Regions from separate parts of the Clostridium sp. MF28 genome, predicted to be linked through region 1. Evidence: riboswitches for the same ligand, from Rfam matches in the RefSeq annotation. Region 1 holds a riboswitch; each other region holds the start of a gene.

The links. Region 1 has a riboswitch for cyclic di-GMP ahead of AXY43_RS20285 (hypothetical protein). Riboswitches for the same ligand answer to the same signal wherever they lie in the genome.
Region 2: another riboswitch for cyclic di-GMP. It lies ahead of AXY43_RS09580 (prepilin peptidase); the one in region 1 lies ahead of AXY43_RS20285 (hypothetical protein).
Region 3: another riboswitch for cyclic di-GMP. It lies ahead of AXY43_RS17760 (response regulator); the one in region 1 lies ahead of AXY43_RS20285 (hypothetical protein).
Region 4: another riboswitch for cyclic di-GMP. It lies ahead of AXY43_RS03325 (methyl-accepting chemotaxis protein); the one in region 1 lies ahead of AXY43_RS20285 (hypothetical protein).

Annotation. Positions count from the first base shown of each region.
Region 1 is NZ_CP014331.1:4,629,501-4,633,288, reverse strand. Features, by position in the region: gene AXY43_RS20295 (M56 family metallopeptidase) at 1-511, opposite strand, end outside; gene AXY43_RS20290 (BlaI/MecI/CopY family transcriptional regulator) at 516-884, opposite strand; gene AXY43_RS20285 (hypothetical protein) at 1,627-1,929, opposite strand; cyclic di-GMP riboswitch class II at 2,289-2,371, opposite strand; gene purD (phosphoribosylamine--glycine ligase) at 2,613-3,788, opposite strand, start outside.
Region 2 is NZ_CP014331.1:2,159,333-2,163,120, forward strand. Features, by position in the region: gene AXY43_RS09575 (GspE/PulE family protein) at 1-1,057, opposite strand, end outside; gene AXY43_RS09580 (prepilin peptidase) at 1,172-1,924, opposite strand; cyclic di-GMP riboswitch class II at 2,163-2,245, opposite strand; gene AXY43_RS09585 (YebC/PmpR family DNA-binding transcriptional regulator) at 2,934-3,671, opposite strand.
Region 3 is NZ_CP014331.1:4,027,127-4,030,914, reverse strand. Features, by position in the region: gene AXY43_RS17775 (sigma 54-interacting transcriptional regulator) at 1-192, opposite strand, end outside; gene AXY43_RS17770 (DUF3284 domain-containing protein) at 496-903, shown strand; gene AXY43_RS17765 (hypothetical protein) at 1,281-1,538, opposite strand; gene AXY43_RS17760 (response regulator) at 1,851-2,216, opposite strand; cyclic di-GMP riboswitch class I at 2,252-2,337, opposite strand; gene AXY43_RS17755 (MATE family efflux transporter) at 2,943-3,788, opposite strand, start outside.
Region 4 is NZ_CP014331.1:787,128-790,915, reverse strand. Features, by position in the region: gene AXY43_RS03330 (ABC-F family ATP-binding cassette domain-containing protein) at 1-1,539, shown strand, start outside; cyclic di-GMP riboswitch class II at 1,966-2,049, shown strand; gene AXY43_RS03325 (methyl-accepting chemotaxis protein) at 2,175-3,788, shown strand, end outside.

The DNA of each region.
Region 1 (3,788 bases):
AAACATCAATTATTGATTTATCATCAACAATATCGCTTACACTTTTAAGTTTTTTATAAAAAGAAATATATACGTATGTCTCTTTAATTACTAATATGAGTGCACCTAATATCCATGCATAAAGCAGCATATTTCTATTCATTATTTTTTGCATCATACTTGTCTGCTTTAAATCCACTTGGCTTTGGCTTACAGGCTTAAGAGTACCATCCCCTTGCAAAACTCTTATCTCATCACTTTTATCGTTGCTCTTCAGCATCTTTTCATAATTTTGCTGCACCACCGTATTCGTATCATCCTGCATAAATAAATAATTCTTATGTTCCACTATTTGAGGCAGTTTAACAAAACTCCCAATAGGTATAATAAAAATTAAAAGCGTTATAAATAGCATATAATAATTCCAAGTGGCACTAAAAGTTTTCTTAGTAAATGGCCTAAATAAACAAAGTATTAAAAACATAACGCTGCCTGCTAGTGACATTTGCAGAATATAATTTAGAATCTCCATATGCCTACACCTCTTTGAGCCATTCTTTCAACTCTGCAATATCCTTATTACTTATTTTCTTATTATTAAACAATGTTGCCATAAAGTTTTTAACTGATCCCTTATGCATATCTTCTAAGAAATTATCAGTTTGAATAGCCTTATATTCTTCTTCCGTAATTTTAGGAAAATAATTATTTAACTTTCCTACTTTAGTTACACTCAAAATTCCCTTTTCAGTTAATCTTGATATCAGCGTCATTATTGTTGTTACCTTCCATGAATTTTCTTTTGGAAGCTCGTCTAGAATCTCAGCTGTAGTAATTTGATCATTCTTTTTCCATATTATTTTCATTATCTCCATTTCAGCGTCAGATATCTTCCCTAACTTCATATTCAATCATCTCCTCTATATAATTCTACAAGGTGTAGTATTCATGTTTTTATACTACACCTTGTAGAATTTCATGTCAATATATTCCTATGAATTTTTAATAAAAAACTTATTAGCATATGTTTGTTACAATTCACAATTCACAATTATGCCTAGAATTCTTGTAATATAAATAAATAGACTAAGACCTGAACTTATGCATATAACTCGCCGAAATGAATAACATATTTTTGTTCCAGTTTCTAGGTAATTCTGATGGGTGATTCTAAGGCTATAAAGTTGCACCCAAAGTGCTAGCCTCAAAGAACAGGCTTTGAACTAGCACATTTGGAACAACTTATAGCCAAAGAATCACATCCATCAAAATTACCAATGAAACATTCCACAAAAATATATTACTCATTTCTATTTAGAAAACATTTCCTAGTTCAAGTATAGTTTATGATTGTGTTATCTATATTAAAACTAAGAGTACATAAAAATAAGCTGTTAAAAACAGTTAATGCAGGGCTGGTCTCCTTTTGCTTGTCCTAATGAAGTTTAGAACATGCGCGAGAAGATCCCCCTGCATTAGTTGTTTCAAATGAATTTTTCATAAATCTACTAAATAAACATATATGTTGCAATTCACAATGCACATTTCACAATTATGCTTAGAATTATTGCAATATTTTTAGAAATTTTATGAAGAATTATTTTTGCATTATATATTATTGAATTAATATATAGAAATTTTTATTTTCTATTTCACTTTCCATTTATATCTCGTTTCTAAAAATTCCCCTTGCCTATCATATCCTTTTATATTATATCCCATCTTGTTATATCCTTGTCTGTCATATCCTCCACTATTATATCCTTCTTTATCATATCCATATTTATCGTACCCGTCTATATTGTAACCTTCTGTATTAAAATATGTGCCATTTTTATGAACCCCTTTTTTATCAAAACCCTCTTCATTAAATTTTGTACCGTTTTTATGAATTCCTTTTGAATCAAACCCATGTTCATCATATTTCTTTAACCTATTAAAAAATAACATAAAGATTGCACCTCAATTTTAATTTATTATCTATATACTTATTTATAGATATGCCAAGTGAAATCTAAACCTATGCATATAACTCACCGAAATAAGCATTATGCTGTTGTTCCAGTTTCTAAGGAATTATGATGGATGATTCTAAAATTACAAGTTGCACCCAAGATGCTAGCTTCAAAGACAAGCTTTGAACTAGCATACTTGGAACAACTTCCAATCTAAGAATCAGAACCATCAAATTCCTAATGAAACATTTCACAAAAGCATAATTCTTATTTCTAGTTAGTACATATTTCATAGTCTAGATATAGTTTATAATTGGCTTATCTATATTTGAGCCAGCAAAAAAAGACCGACCTTAATAAAAAGGTCGGTTGCACTATTAACTCATCGAATATAAAGTGCCCAAGTAAATATTCGAATCACAGTTTCCTTATATACATAATATTCCTATTTAATGATTATTTTAACATGCAATCAATTAGGAATCAATGAACAAATAGCGAATAAAATGACGCAATTTTAAATTTCAACATATATGTTACAATTCACAATTCTGGCTAAAATTCTTACAATATTTTTATAATTATGATAACGGATTATTTTTGAAATATATATAAGCTATTAAGCATTATTGACTAAAATCATAATAATACCTAATAGCTCATTTCTTTAATATATATTTATTTATGTGTTCCTATATCACTTCTACAATATGCTCCTTCAAAAGTGACATATTTAATATTTTCGTAAGCGTCTTTTCTAGCTTCTTCTAGAGTTTTTCCAAGACCAATAACTGATAGCACTCTTCCACCGTTAGTCTTTAAAACTCCATCTTCTGCCTTAGCCCCTGCTAAGAATACCTTGTCTTTAACTTTTTCATCAATTGTTATTTCGTATCCCTTAACAAAATCTCCTGGATATCCTTTAGATGCTAAAACAACATTTATGCAGACACCATCATTCCACTTAATTGTAGTTTTATCTAGTTCTTCTCTTAATGCTGCTTCAATGACTTCTACTAAGTCACTTTCCATTAGATAAAGAACTGATTGTGTTTCAGGATCTCCCATTCTTACATTATATTCTAAAAGGTAAGTTCCTTTTGCAGTAATCATGATACCAAAGAAGATTATTCCTTTATAATCAAAGCCTTCTTCTCTAATACCAATTAAAGTCTTAGCCATGATATTTTCTTCGAAATCCTTCATCACATCTTCTGTCACATAAGGATTTGGAGCTAATACTCCCATTCCACCTGTATTTGGTCCTTTACCTCCATCAAATATCTGCTTATGGTCTTTACCTGATATGAACGGAATTATTGTCTTCCCATCAGTTATAGATAGAATTGATGCTTCAACACCTTCTAGGAATTCTTCAATTACTATCTTTTGGCCTGCTCCATTGAAGATATCATCTACCATATAAGATTTTACTGCGTCTATTGCTTCTTCTTTAGTTTCACATATAGCAACGCCTTTTCCTGCTGCGAGACCATCTGCTTTAACTACTGTTGGATAAGGACAGACTTCTAAATATTTAAGCGCTTTATTGACATCTGTAAATGTTTCGTATTCTGCTGTCTTAACGTCATACTTTTTCATAAATTCTTTAGAGAAGCTTTTACTTCCTTCAAGCATTGCTCCATTTTCAGCTGGTCCAAATATCTTTAATCCTTCTGTTTTAAACTTATTAACAATTCCCTTTGTTAAAGGATCTTCTGGCCCAACTATTGTAAGGTCAATAATTTCTTCTTTAGCAAATTTAATTAATTCATCAATATCAGTTATGTTTACATTTTCGCATTTATTTTCAATTGCAGTTCCACCGTTACCTGGAGCAACAAATATTTTTTC
Region 2 (3,788 bases), 2.5 Mb from region 1:
ATTCAACTGGATCTTCTACAGTAATTATATTTATTTGATCATTGTTTAATTCGCTTAAAATTGTATACAATGTTGTAGATTTACCACTTCCTGTAGGTCCTGTAACTAATACTATTCCATGTGGATTTGAAATAATTCTATCTATCTTCTCTAGATTTTCATTACTCATTCCTAGTTTATCTCTACCTATATTCCCCATAGATTTGTTAAGGATTCTTATAACTATTTTTTCCCCATTAACTACTGGAAGTATTGAAACTCTAAGATCTACTTCTTTTCCTCCTACACTAGTCATTATTCTTCCATCTTGTGGTATTCTTTTTTCTGCTATATTTAATCCTGCAAGTATTTTTATTCTTGTTACTAGCGGACCTAAGCTTTCTATGTTAATAACATTTACAGTCTGTAATTTACCATCTATTCTATATCGTATTCTCACTTCATTTTCAAATGGTTCTATATGGATATCTGATGCATTTAGCTCTATTGAGTTCTTAAATAAGTACTCTACCATTTTTACAACCGGAGCATTCTTAACAGTATCCATTTCATCTATATTAACTTTTAAATTCTTTGCTTCAGAACTTTCTTTTGAAAGTTGTTGAGCTGCCAAGCTAACCTGCTGACTGCTATAATATATTTCTATAAACTTTTTTATATCGTCTTTCTTTGATATGTATGATTCTATTTCAAACCCAGTAGATATTGCAACGTCATCTATTGCATATATATTTAAGGGATCTGATAACGTAACCTTTATTTTATTCTTTTCAAATCCGAATGGTATCAGATTATATTTATCACATAAATTTTTAGGAATTATACTTATAGCTTTTTTATCAAAATTTATTGTATTTAAATCTACTTTTTTAATTCCTGTCTGTTGTTCTATTGCTTCTATTATATCTTCTTCAGTTATAATCTTACTATCGAGTAGTATTTCTCCTAGCTTCTTCCCTAGTGTCCTCTGAGACTTTAATGCTTCTTGCAATTGATATCCTGTAATTTTTCCCGCATTTACAAGAATGTTACCTAGTCTTCTTTTTTCAGTTGCCATTCTGAGTCTCACCTTTCCTATGAATTATATATAAAATGCGGTATAACACCTTATATTTAGTATAAGTTTGCTATTCGATTTTCACAAGTAAAGTTATTGTAAAAAAGTGTATCTTCACATTAACAAATTCCAGTAAATTTTTAATATTTCCGCCCCGTAGAGCATTGAAATTAAACTTCCTATTGCTACAAAAGGCCCAAATGCTATTTTTTCTTTTGCCTTCTTTAATTTTAGTATCAAAACAATTATTCCTATTATTCCACCTAGCACAATTGCTAGAAATAAGCCTAATAAAATTCCTTTAATTCCTAGGAACAATCCACACACAGCGGCAATTTCAATATCACCTTCGCCCATTCCTCTTGTTAAAAACACTATTAGTCCTATGATTATTGCTCCTAGTATTCCTCCCAGAATTAAATCTAGAACATTATTCTTATATAAAACATACTGTAATAATATAAATAAAATGCCAACTATTCCTCCAAAAATCGTGGTGCTTGTAAATACAAACTGAGTATCGAAATCTATAGCACTAATTGCGATTAAAAGAGATACCAAAATACAATATTTTAAGGTAATCAGATCTAATCCAAACTTTACATACACAATTAAATACAACAATCCATTTAAGATTTCTATAATAGGATATCTTATAGAGATTTTTTCACCACAATACCTACATCTTCCTCTAAGAAATATATAGCTAAATACAGGCACTAGATCTAGTGGATTTAAGTTATGTTTACAGGTTGTACAATGGGATGGTGGGAATGCAATTGATTTTTCTATAGGAATTCTATAAATACAAACATTTAAAAAACTGCCTATAACTAGTCCTAAAATACATATTAATGCATAGTCCAAAAAATCACCTCTCATTGTATATTTTAATATTATTTAACTTTTTTGTAAACGTTGTTGTGAGCAAATTTGTATTTTATTCTCATTTTTTCAAAAATATTTAATCAAAATTATATTAAGATAATAAAAATTCATTCTCTTATTTTAATCATAGTAGCTAAAGTACCTCTTCAATATATCTCCACTGTATTTGCAAGTATATTACAAATTCTTTAAAAAAATATAAAAACCGGCCTTTATAAAATATAAAGGTCGGTTGCACTACTAACTCACCATATATAAAGTGCCCAATTAAAATATATGGATCAAAGTTTCCTTATAACAAAATATACTTGCTGTCTCTTTTATTTCTTACATAACATATTAAATATAGCCAATATATGCCATAGTAATTATACCATAATGATCATTAATTGGTCTATCTTGTTTAAAACTTTTTTCTTCTAATATTATTAGCAATTATTTACTTATAGTCCTACATTTTTGTCACTTTTCATATAAAATTTTAGAATAATTGCCATATATATTTCTATTCCATAATACCATGTTTACAATTTTTTTACAACTATTGAATAATATTGTTAATCATGTTTTACATATCTACACCAAAAGATGTTAGTTTCCAATCTAAAAAGAATTAGAAAATTGAATTTACAAGAAAATGCGTTTTATTTCTTTAATTGTTTACCACTCCTTAATTTTATTTAAGAAAACATTTATACTCAATTAACATTTTCAATATAATTTTGTAATAATTGTTTGTTATAATAACTTTGTAAGATAATTTCTTACTAATTATTTATCCTTCTATTAATAAATATAACAACCGTTTAGGGATAGCTGTTGTACCAGCCAAGCTATCCTTTTCTTTTACAGTTAATAAATCTACAGGTGGGCAAAAAAAACACCTCCAATATCAATTAACTATGCATATCAATATTGAAAGTGTTATTATTTTAATAAATATATTATTATCCAGTGATTTTGCACTTTTACAGTAACTTAAAATATTTTACTCATCCCATCCTTCAGGGAATTCAGCGTTGTGGTATACTTCTTGAACGTCATCATCGTCATCAAGTAAGTCTAACATCTTTTGGAACTTCTTAGCATCTGCTTCATCTATTGCTGTGTATGTATCTGGAATCATCTTAACTGAAGCTTCTAAGAATTCAATGCCTTGTGCTTCTAATGCTTCTCTAACTATTCCGAACTCTTCAGGTGCAGTTGTTACTACAAATACTTCTTCTTCTGATGCGAAATCTTCTGCACCAGCATCCAAAGCAATCATCATTAATTCATCTTCATCTTTATCTTCTTTTTCAATGACAATTTCGCCTTTTTCTTGGAACATAAATGATACACAACCTGATGTACCCATGTTTCCGCCGCCTTTTGTAAATGCACTTCTTACATTTCCAGCAGATCTATTTTTATTATCAGTAAGAGTTTCAACTATTACAGCTACTCCACTAGGTCCATAACCTTCATAAACTATATTTTCATAATTAACTGATGATAATTCCCCAGATGCCTTTTTAATTGCTTTTGAAATAGTATCATTAGGCATGTTTGCTGCCTTGGCTTTTGCAACTACATCTCTTAATTTTGCATTTATATCCTGGTTAGCTCCACCATTTTTAACAGCCATCACAATTTCTTTACCTATCTTAGTAAAAATCTTACCTCTTTTTGCATCTGTCTTGCCCTTTTTTGCTTGAATGTTATGCCACTTTGAGTGTCCTGACATATGTTTTCCTCCTTACTTTATTCGTAATAATTATCTCTATTTTTATAAATATATATTGCAATTAAGTCCCTAAATCTTGATCTTATTTTAGCTCTTAACTTACTAAAGTTTTAAATA
Region 3 (3,788 bases), 600 kb from region 1:
CAATATAGTTGATGTTGCCACCTTTAAATATGGATATCGCCTTTGCCTAGAGTTTGCTATGTTTAATTCTTTTCTTAAATTGGTTATTGATTCTCTAGCTACACCCAAGAATTTAGCCATTTGAACATCAGTCAGTGGATTTTTTTTATTTTCGGTATTAATGATGTTTATAAGTTTGTTTTCTAAATCCATAATAATATCTCCTCTCGCAAATTAAATATAGCAACTTCCATGCCATACTTAATTCTTTTTTGTAATTTTATCCTAAGCATTGTATTTACTAGCATTTATTAAACCCTTTACATTTTAATCAAATATACATTTTGTATAGTAAGTAATTAACAAAATGTATATTTAGAATTAATGATATAGAAGTTATTATAATTTTACTATAATATCACTTAACTATATAATTTTGATCTAATGTTAACTTGAAAATTGAATTTTATAGTATATAATTGGTATTATAATTTAGTTGCATAGGGGGTATTCAATTTGAAAACATTTACTACCGAATCTATAATTAATCACTCTTGTAAGAAAATATTTAATACTTTTGTAAAATCTGCAAAGGCAAACTTTCCTGACTTTAAAGAAAAAAGAGCTGTTGGAACCTATTCTAAGCAAAAGAAGAATAAAAGATTTAGGGTTGAAATAACTGCATTTGAAAGAGATAAAATCTACGAAATAACTGCTAGAAATAGAAGAGAATCCTTTATAACTAGATATCAACTTATTCCTATTTCTGAAAATGAGACTAAACTCATTTTTACTGAGATAGAAAGTGATAGAAACATATTTGGAAAAATAAATTCTGCATTAACTTCTTTACTTTTAGGTAAACGTCAACCTGATGAATTTAATACTTTTATAAAGAACTTAGAAAAATCATTAGCTTCCTAATCAACATATTTTAATCTTTCATATAGAAAGCATTGTCATTAATAAATTGTTTCTAATAAAAACTACTTTAACTTTTAATGACAATGCTTTTTATAATTCATATATTCTCCACTTTTATACTAAGTGAATTAGGAATAAAAAAACTTTATTAAGCTGCAGTATCTATTTACAAATTATCAGTGTGCCTAAAATACACATAAAAATAAGATAGGACTAGTTTTATCACATAGCCTATCTCGAAAACTTGTTGATATTGTAATATCTATTTTATATATTTATTTACTAATCTAATCTCCAGTTTTTACTTAGAAATTGCTTTTCTATACATTATAGATATAAATTTATTTCCGCTTTTATTTATTCATGTATTTGAATTATTATATTTCTTCTATTGCCAACAGTCTAGGGTTACTCCCCTCTTGTATTTTAATATATACTTTTGCCATCTTCATTTGTAAATCTTTTATTACTGTTTTTACTCTACATATAAAATAATAATCTTCAATTCCATTTGTAATTACTGCAACCGGATTGAACTTCCATCCCTTTATGCCATCTAGTGCTTTTCTAAGCATTTGTTTGTCTTCTATTGTAATTTTATCTTTAATTTTTAATTCTTCAATTTCTCTTAACATAAATATCAAACTCCCTTCCTATGAATATACTATTATTTTTTCTTGTCAGTTCTTTGTCAAACATCTTAATCATTTCTTAATATATTGTTAAAAAAAAATAACTAATAAATTAATAGTATTAAACGATATAAATCTGTCCCAATAAACTCAAAATATTAGGCAGCATGTGAGCTAATTTAACCGAAAAAAACTAGTATGCTCTATACTAGTTTTTTCAAATCTTTTGCATTACATAATAAAAAATCACACTCTTATTTATAAACAATGTGATACGTTAGCGTGATATTTACCTTAAATATGTACATTGGGAAATCAGTTTTCCAAAACTCTTCTGACTGATTGTATTAATCTTTCATTTCTAAATGGTTTAACAATGAAATCTTTGGCTCCAGTTTTTATGGCTTTAATAACAATATCGCCTTGTCCCATTGCAGAACATATAATCACCTTCGCATTAGGATTAATCTCCATAATTGATGATAGTGCACTAATTCCATCCATTACAGGCATTGTAATATCCATTAGTATTAAATCAGGATTTAATTGCTTATATTTTTCAATCAACACTTCTCCATTTTCTGCCTCATCAACTACTTGATATCCTTCTTTTTCTAAGGAATTCTTTAAAGTAACTCTCATAAATCTAGCATCATCACAAATTAAAATTTTGTCATTCATTTCATTTTCCTCCTATTCATTTCAAATAGGCAAAGACTTGCAACTGGCTGCCATCCTTTCAAAAGGAAAAGGCCCTCTAGCTTTGCGTCACAGTTTTTCAACTGCTTTGCCAATTTAATATTAAATTTAACATTAAATATATCGTACTTTTAAATAAAAACTTTATTTTGCTTATCTAACGTTTATTGTTAATGTAGTATTGTTAAACTTCCATAGATTATTATCCTAATTAGCATTTATCTACTTTTTATACAATTATTATCGTTACATTTCACTAAGTTTTAAACTTTTCATAATAATTCTTTTTCTTAATATACTCAGCAATAAGCTATATTTTTCACTCCTTAATTGAAGTGCGAAGAATTATCTATTACTATTTAGAATTATTTGATGTTAGCCTTCATATAATTAAAAGAAACCTCTTGAATGTTATTTGTTTCTCATTTAGTTACTCTCCATTCATAATCTTTTTTTATTTTAACCTATTCACTAGCCCCTTCACTTTAGGGGCTATTTTATTTTAAGATAAAGTAATACTTATCTATATCAAAATATGTAAAAAACTAAATCCTCTAACTATATGAATCTACAGTCAGAGGATTTTTAATTAATTATATTCAGAAAAGTCCCTTTAGTACTTAATAAAGCATACTTTCATAACCACTATCTGAATTCTAAATCCACCATTCCACTCATCTTCGCTTAGGCTAAAAAGTTATGTTTAATTTAACTTATCTGTTTATTCATAGAAATTTCTAGTAAACTTTTTCGTCTAATTCCAAGCCATAAGGCAATTCCTATGAGACATGAGAGTCCTTCTGTAGCTGTCATAGCCCAAATAACACCATTAACAGCAAATAGCAAGTTTCCTACAATCAGAATAGGTACAAATAAAACACCCCTCACCGCGGCCATAATATTTGATTTCACACCATCACCTTGAGCTTGAAAAATTCCAGTAAAAAATTCACATAGGGCAGCAAAAACAGTTGAGGAAAGTTGAGCTATAAGGGTTATTTGACCAATGGCAATAACATTAGGATCAATACTGAAGATGCCAATAATCTGTAACCTGAGTGCAAATAGAACTGCTCCTAAAGTTAATGTTAAACCAAGCATATACAATATAGTTTTCTTAACAATTTCCATGAGACGCTTTTGGTTATTTGCAGAGTAAGCAAATGCAATTAGTGGTACAACTCCCATTGCAAAGCCCATACCAATACAATCTACAATTTGGACAACTCTTTGTGCGATTCCAAATCCCGCCACAACACTATCTCCATAAATCATAGAATAATTATTGAATAGCAGGCTTATGATAACAAAAAATCCACTCATTAATAAAGCTGAAACTCCAACCTTAAAAATCTCACCATAAATTTCTTTACTTGGTTTAAAGTCCTTAATTGACAAGCTCTGAACAGTACTCTTCTTTTGCAAATAATATATAAAATACAAAACGGAAACTATATTACCACAAACAGAGGCTAGTGCTGATCCCATAACATTCATATTTAGAACGAAAATGAAAAAGGGATTAAGTATTATATTAATAATAATACCTGCTAT
Region 4 (3,788 bases), 2.3 Mb from region 1:
TTAACAATTGAAAACATGAGTCATTCATTTGGCGATAGAATATTATTTAATGATGTATCTTTTAGGTTATTAAAAGGAGAGCATATTGGACTTATTGGTGCTAATGGAGAAGGAAAATCGACTTTGATGAAAATTATTACTGATCAGATATTACCAGATAAAGGTACTATTGAGTGGAATAATAAATTCAGCATTGGTTATATGGATCAATTGGTTGATTTGAAAGAAGGAATTGATGCATTAAATTTCTTAAAAGAAGCATTTGCTAATTTATTTAATATAGAAAGTAAAATTAATAGTTTATATATTGATCTTCAAAATATGAGTGAGAAGGATATGGAAAAATCTTTAAATAAAATTGCTATTATGCAAGAAATATTAGATAAAAATGATTTCTATAGCATTAATTCTAAAATACAGGCAACTGCAGTAGGTCTTGGAATTAAGGAACTTTTGGATAAAGATGTTTCAACTTTAAGTGGCGGGCAAAGAACTAAGATTTTACTCGCTAAATTACTTTTGCAAAAGCCAGATATTTTATTACTGGATGAGCCGACTAATCATTTGGATGAAGAGCATATTGAATGGCTTAAGAATTATCTAGCAAATTATGAAAATGCATTTATATTAATATCACATGATAATGCTTTTTTAAATAATGTAGTAAACGTAGTTTATCATCTTGAGCACAAAGTATTAACAAGATATGAAGGGAATTATGATTATTTTATTAAACTATACGAAATACGAAAAGAACAGAGATTGATTGAATATAAAGAACAACAAAATGAAATAGAAAAGCTTGAAGATTATATAAGAAAAAATAAAGCAAGAGCCTCAACTTCAAAGCAAGCTAAATCAAGAGAAAAGAAACTTAATAAGATTGAAAGAATAGAAATAAAAAAAGAAATTATAAAACCTCATTTTAATTTTAAAACTGTAAAAATGCCAGAAAGTATAATCCTTGAAGTAAGCAACTTGATTATCGGATATAACAGACCTTTAAGCAAACCTTTAAACTTAAAAATGAAAAGAGGACAAAAAATTGCAGTAACAGGAGCTAATGGATTAGGAAAGACTACTCTGCTAAAAACCTTACTTGGAATGCTAAAACCTATAAATGGTGAAATTACTTTAAGTGAGCATAGAAAAATAGGATATTTTGAGCAGGAAATTGCATGGAATAGCACTAATTCAGTTTTATATGATGTTTGGAGTGAGTTTCCTCACCTAACTCAAACGGAGGTAAGAAGAGAATTGGCTAGGTGTGGATTAACAAGGCAGCATATAGATAGCCCCATTAATATATTAAGCGGAGGAGAGCAAGCCAAAGTCAGGTTATGCAAACTTATTAATGAATATACAAATGTATTAGTATTAGATGAACCAACAAATCACCTAGATATTAATGCTAAAAATGAACTAAAGCGTGCGTTAAAAGAATATGAAGGAAGCATGATTTTAGTATGTCATGAATCGGAATTTTATAAAGATATTGCTACAGATATATGGAACTGTGAAGAATGGGGGGTGCTTTAGAAAATAATATTACATTGCGGATGTAATTCTATAAGAATGTATAAAAAGAAACCTTAAAAATAGAGCGTTTAGTATCTATTTTTAAGGTTCGTCCTATTTATATATAGCATTTATTTGTGATTTATTGGTAAATAAAATTATGAAAAAATCCTAAGTCGAATTAATTTTGATTCTGCGTAGTTTTTTTCATTCTTGAATCTTAGAAAAGTACTTATTAGTTGAGATGCATTAATTTAAGGAGAACTAGTGAATTGATATGGTTGTACAGGGAAGTTTCGTATAATTAAAAATTTTCTACTGTAAATAAGAATAGTATAATCGGAAGCTAATGGAATAAATTTCGACAATTTATATTAAGCATTATTGATTTTTTTGCATGAATATGATAATATTTCTATATATTAGGTAAGTGTATTTATAAAAAATAGAACAATTGGAAGCGATGAAAAATTCTCTATATCTGGGCACTTTGAGAATTTGGAGCTAGTTGTGCAACCGACCAATTAAAACTTAGTAATCCATAAACATATTAAGTTTTTGTTGGTTTTTTATTTTTTATTAATCATTTTAATAAATATATTGTAATAATGAAATTATATTTAAGATCCTAGTATTAAGATAAGGGGGACAATAAAATGACGTGGCTTAATAATTTAAAGGTAGGTAGAAAATTAGCGATGCTTATAATTTGCTCTTTAGTAGGATTATTTGCAGTTGGAATAACCGGTTACTATTTTTTACAAACGTCTAGTAAAAGTATGGAGGTCATGTATAGTGAAAGACTGCTATCTAGTGAATGGCTTAGTGAGTCTAGAGTGCATGCAAGGGCTATATCAGCTGACATTTTTAGAATTATGGTAACTACTGATAAAAATGAAAATAGTAATTTAACAAAAGATATAAATACTCGTGCTGAAGAATTTAACAACTATATGGCTCTTTATAAAAAAATGAAATTAGATGATTTTGAGGCTGATAAGATCAGTAAGATTGATAGTAATTTAGCTAAATATAGGGAAGGAAGAAAAGTCGCACTAGATTTAGCCATTGAAAACAAAAATCAAGAAGCGTACGAATACTATGAGAAAAACGTTGAATCATATGCTGATACTTTCTTAGCTGATTTAGTTGAACTTGGAGAACATAATAGACAAATTGCTGAAAAAATAAACGCTCAGGATAAAGCAAATTTAAAAATTGCAACAGCAACATTTATAAGTATTGTTATTATAGCTTCAATATTAGCAATTTTATTAGGAATACTAATAACAAAACGTATCACAAAGAGATTAAATGACTTTGTAGTATACATGGGTTCTTTATCACAAGGTGATTTTTCTGTAAAGATAAAAGAAGAAAGTCTTAATGATAAGAGTGAATTTGGTGTTGTAAGTAATGCGATAGATAAGATGACCAAAAACATTATTGAACTAATAAAACAATTAGGAAATACATCTGAGCAGTTAGTATTATCATCTGAAGAGCTTACAGCAAGTGCTGAGCAATCAGCAGATGCATCAAATCTAGTTGCATCCGCAGTAACAACAATGGCACATGGAGCAGATGAGCAATTTTCTTTTGCTAATAGTACAAACAAAGTGGTTGAAAACATATCTAATAAGATAAATGTAGTATCTGAAAATACAAAATCTGTTTCATCGTTAACAGATAAGGCAAAAATATCAGCAAATGCTGGCGAAGAGGCTGTAGTGAAGGCAATGAACCAAATGGAAATAATAGAGAAAAAGACTAGTGAAACATCGCATATTATAAGCGAGCTTGAAGAGAAATCAGTGAAAATTGGACAAATACTTGATACAATCCAAGGTATATCAGAGCAAACAAATCTTCTAGCATTAAATGCGGCAATAGAATCTGCAAGGGCTGGGGAAGCCGGGAAAGGTTTTAGTGTAGTAGCGGAAGAAATTAGAAAGTTAGCAGAACAATCACAAGAGGCAACTAAAGAAATAGCTGGAATTATTAATGATGTACAAAACAAAACCAATAGTGCAGTTGCTGTTATGAATGAAAACTCAAAAGAAGTTAAAACAGGAGCAGATGTCGTTGATGTTGCAGGAATAAGTTTTAAGGAAATCCTTCAAATGATAATAGAAATATCTAGTCAGATTCATGAAATATCATATTCTATCACTGAAGTAACTGTAGGAACTAAAGAATCTGTTGATTCAGTAAATAATATTAAAAACATAAGTAGTAATATAGCTGATGAGACTCAAACAATATCGGCA